DNA from 2 places in the Arthrobacter sp. Z1-15 genome. Region 1 is predicted to be linked to the other one. Evidence: riboswitches for the same ligand, from Rfam matches in the RefSeq annotation. Region 1 holds a riboswitch; the other holds the start of a gene.

Evidence for each region. A riboswitch is a leader RNA that binds a small molecule or an ion and turns the genes downstream of it on or off. The one in region 1 is predicted to bind guanidine.
Region 2: another riboswitch for guanidine. It lies ahead of M1D40_RS15370 (DMT family transporter); the one in region 1 lies ahead of M1D40_RS16890 (DMT family transporter).

The regions. Positions count from the first base shown of each region.
Region 1 covers NZ_CP096454.1:3,644,039-3,646,233, forward strand. Annotated here, with positions in the region: gene M1D40_RS16885 (MFS transporter) at 1-1,045, shown strand, start outside; guanidine-III (ykkC-III) riboswitch at 1,162-1,226, shown strand; gene M1D40_RS16890 (DMT family transporter) at 1,237-1,551, shown strand; gene M1D40_RS16895 (DMT family transporter) at 1,554-1,937, shown strand; gene M1D40_RS16900 (amino acid permease) at 2,072-2,195, shown strand, end outside.
Region 2 covers NZ_CP096454.1:3,326,431-3,328,625, reverse strand. Annotated here, with positions in the region: gene M1D40_RS15380 (DUF305 domain-containing protein) at 1-454, opposite strand, end outside; gene M1D40_RS15375 (hypothetical protein) at 524-997, opposite strand; guanidine-III (ykkC-III) riboswitch at 1,097-1,167, shown strand; gene M1D40_RS15370 (DMT family transporter) at 1,178-1,492, shown strand; gene M1D40_RS15365 (hypothetical protein) at 1,709-2,179, shown strand; gene M1D40_RS15360 (hypothetical protein) at 2,176-2,195, shown strand, end outside.

The sequences.
Region 1 (2,195 bases):
GATGGTGAGCCAGTCTGCCGCCGCCGTCCTGGCCCTTGCCCTTGCGGTGCTTGCGCTGACCGGCGCGGTTCAGGTGTGGCATGTCTACCTTGTGGCGCTGGCGCTGGGCATGGTGACCGTGATTGACCAGCCGGCACGGCAGGTTTTCGTCCATGAAATGGTGGGGCCCAAGCACCTGCGCAACGCCCTGAGTGTGAGCTCCTCGGTCTTCCAGCTCGGCGCCATGGTGGGGCCGGCAGTGGCCGGCGTCATGATCGGCGCCGTCGGCGGAGGGTGGGCCTTCGCCATCAACGCAGCCGCCTGCAGCTTCACGGTGTTCATGCTCGGACGGCTTCGCACCGATCAGCTTTTCCGGACCGAACCCGCGCCCCGCACCAAGGGGATGCTCCGGGAAGGAGCGCGGTATGCCCGCACCACGCCCACCGTGTTCTGGCCGATGGCCATGTGCGCCTTCGTATCGGTCTTTGCCCTGAGTACCCCTGTTCTGATGGCGGCTTTCGCGGACGAGGTCTTCCACAGCGGCGCCAACGGCTTCGGACTCCTGAATACCCTGGTGGCCACCGGAGCGCTGGCCGGTGCGGTGGCGTCGACGCGGCGCCGGACGCTGCGGCTTCGGACCGTCATCGTCAGCGCGGCCACCTTCGGCATCGCTCTGGCTGCGTCCGCCTTTTCGCCGTCCCTTCCGGTCTTCGGCGCGGTCATGATCGTGGCCGGATTCTGTTCCATGCAGTTCATTACGAGCGCCAATCAGCTCGTGCAGTCGACGACGGCGGTAGTCATCCGCGGGCGGGTCATGAGCCTGTACATCATGGTTCTGATTGGCGGACAGGCAGTCGGCGGACCACTCACCGGCTGGCTGGCCGAAGTTCTCGAACCGCAGGGCGCTATTTTCGTCGCCGGGGCGGTCCCCGCACTGGCTGCCGCCGTCATCGGCCTCATCCTGGCACGGCAGGGAAACCTGCGGCTGCGGTTGCCTTCACGGCTGCGCCTGCGGTCACCTCTGCGGCCACGGGGCATCGCCGAGAGCCGGAGGCAGCAGGCCTGATTCGCTTGGTCGCTGAGCCATTGAACTGCTGATGCGCCCGCCGGCAGACGGCACGGCCACAAGCACCGGCAGTCAGCGGCACCGGCAGGCCCGTTCCGGATTTGCTACCGTAGGAGATCAAGACCGGATCCCGGTCTCCGGACGACGGTTCAGTACCCGGACAGCGACAAGACTGGCCAAAGGAATGTGTCATGGCATGGGTCATCCTTGTTTTCTCCGGCATGCTGGAGGCGGTCTGGGCAACAGCGCTCGGCAAATCGGAGAACTTCCGGCGTCTCTGGCCCACGGTCATCTTCGCGGCGGGCATCGTCCTGAGCATGGCCGGCCTCGCCCTTGCCATGCAGTCCATACCTGTGGGCACCGCTTATGCCGTGTGGGTGGGTATCGGGGCCGTCCTGACCGCCGCCTACGCGATGGTGTTCGGCGGCGAGAAAGCCACGGTCATTAAGGTCCTGCTGCTGCTCGGCGTGGTGGGCTGCGTTGTCGGCCTAAAGTTGGTGGGCTAAGCATGCCGTGGATCGTCCTTCTCCTCAGCGCCGTCCTGGAAGCCGTCTGGGCAACCGCCCTCGACGCCTCGGCAGGCTTTACCGTTCTCCTTCCGTCCCTGATCTTCCTTGCCGCCGGGGCCCTTTCCATGGTGGGTCTTTCGTACGCCATGAACTTCATTCCCATCTCCACTGCCTACGCAGTCTGGACGGGTCTGGGTGCGGTTCTGACCGTGGCCTATGCCATGATCTTCGGCAATGAACAGCCCGGGCTGCTGAAGATCCTTTTCCTGGCGGGAATCATCGGCTGTGTGGTCGGACTGAAGTTCGTGGATTCGCCATCCGGTGAGGCACGGGACAGCTCCAACCGCGGCGCCTCCGCACAGGATCAGGAAAGCGGGCACTAGCGGCTTCCAGAGCCGGCCTTTTGCCGCCGGGGCTTTCCAAGGAGTTCAGGCGGGACGATACTGCTCTGGATGCCGGAGTGAAAACGAACTCCGGCACACCCCAGGTAAACCGGCAGCGACGATCGGAGCCTTCCATGGCCACGGCAGAAAGCTCGTCCTCCACCTCCCTCTTCCGGCGCAAGCCCATTGACGAGGTGGAAGACGAAAAAACCGGCAGCAAACTCTTCAAAAGCCTCGGCCTATGGCAGCTGACCGCCA
Region 2 (2,195 bases), 320 kb from region 1:
CTTTGAGTCGGGACAGCTGCTCTTCACTCAGCATTCCCTCCATGGTGTCCACGGACCCCGTGTGCTGGTGCCCCTGCATGCCGTCGGCCGGGTCCGCGGGTTCTCCCCAGCTCTCCAGCCAGCGGGTCATTGTCTCGATTTCCGGCCCCTGGGCGTCCTTGATCCTGCTGGCCAGATCCACGATCTCAGGGCTGAGGCCGTCCTTGGCGAGCATCATGTTGCTCATCTCGACCGCCTGCTGATGGTGCGGGATCATCATTTGAGCAAACATCGTGTCGGCATCATTGTGGTTTGCGGCAGCGGAATCCGGAGCGGCGGTTTCCGCTGCGCTGGAGTCCGCTGTTCCGGAGGCTGCGTCACCGGTACCGCTTTGTCCGCATCCGGCCAGAACCAGGGCGGCGGCGAGGGCGAGCGCGGACAAGGCATGCGGGGGCTGGGATGTATGGCGTTTCATTGGATAAATCCTTCAATACTCAGGTTGTGGGTGCATTGGCTGCTGTGCGCTGTCCAAAGGACGCGGATTTTACGTGCGGCTGATGCAGAGCTGAGTGAGTGAAGGGCACGGGGCCGGGCGGAACGCCCGGGGCAGTGCGGGGGGACCCCTGTTGGCCAGCGAGAAGGCAGGCGCGCACCCTGAAGGAGTGCGCAGTGCGAATGCACCCATGATGACCAGTGCGAGCATGCACATGCCGAAGGCCGCTTCGTCGGCGCAGCTGCCTGCGCAGCCGGGCATGGAGTCATGATCCGCGGCTGCGGCGCCGATGAGGGCGGCCGGTGCCGGAAGGTGCCCGGTTCCCGGAGGTGCCGCGGCAGGTCCGGCTGCTGTGCCGCCCACCGCCACAGTCCCGTGGTGGGAAGAGGCTCCAAATCCGCCCACCCAGATATGCATGGTGAGGAGCCCGGCAATGACGGCGGATAAACCGAGGAGCGACAAAACGGCGCGCGGGGTAGCTGCGGCGGCACCTGATGTACGGCCTGCTGCCACCACTGCACTCACCAGCCTTGTCTGCTCGTTCCCCGCTGTCCGATCAGCGTAGCCACGGTCAGATACCTCACCAAATTCGACCCGGGCCGTGCGGCGTGAGAGCTTTAAGGCAGAGCCTCGCTATAACAGTGAGCCTCCCGGACGATGGGTGCCGTACCCGGTGTGCGACAAGACGGCCCATTGGAGATTCCCATGTCATGGATCATTCTTGTCATATCCGGTGTGCTGGAAGCTGTTTGGGCAACTGCCCTGGGCAAATCCGACGGCTTCAGCAAACTCGGACCGACCTTGGTGTTCATCCCGTCGCTGCTGGCCAGCATGGCCGGCCTTGCGTATGCGATGAGGGACCTGCCCACCGGCACGGCCTATGCGGTCTGGGTGGGAATTGGCGCAGCGTTGACCGTTGTTTATGCAATGGTGACCGGTGCTGAGGCGTCATCCTTGCTGAAGGTCGTGTTCCTCATGATGATCGTCGGCGGGGTCGTGGGACTGAAACTCAGCCACTAGCTGTACTGAGACAGGACAATCAGCCCCGCAGCCGTGAGTGCGGCTGATCAATTCACCGAGAAATGAAACCGGCCCGTGCCGGGCATAGCTGCGAAAACTCTCGCAAGTCCCCCAACTTTCGCAATGCCCGGCCGCGGGCCGGTCGTTTCATAATACATGATCGGAACATGTTCCGAACTAGCCCGGTGAGGGGAATCAGGTACATTGAGGATTCCCATGGATGAGCAGCTGCGCCAAACCGCCAAAGACGCCTTTGACCGTCTCCGATTGCCCGAGCGGATCACCCTGGAATCGCTGATTCGGCACGTTGAAGAACTCCGCGGACGCAGAATAGTGATAGTCGAGAGTGAAAAGCTCACCGGAAAGAAAATCTGCGGCCTCTGGATTCCGCGGGAACAGGTGGACGTGGTTTACCACTCGGTCACCAGGGGAATGCTGCACCGGCAGCAGATGATTCTCCACGAACTTTCACACATGATCCTTCGTCACGATGAATACGAAGGTGCCACCTGGCAGGGCATAAAGATTTTTCAGGAATTATCGGGCGAGGTGGTTGCCAAAGCCCTGGCCCGGGGCGATTTCCGGTCCGATCTGGAAGCAACTGCCGAACATCTGGCCGACCTCCTGGCGGCCGCAATCCGGGAATCCACCCAAGAGATTTTCAGATACGAGGCATACTTCGAATGATGAGCCTGCTCGTGGC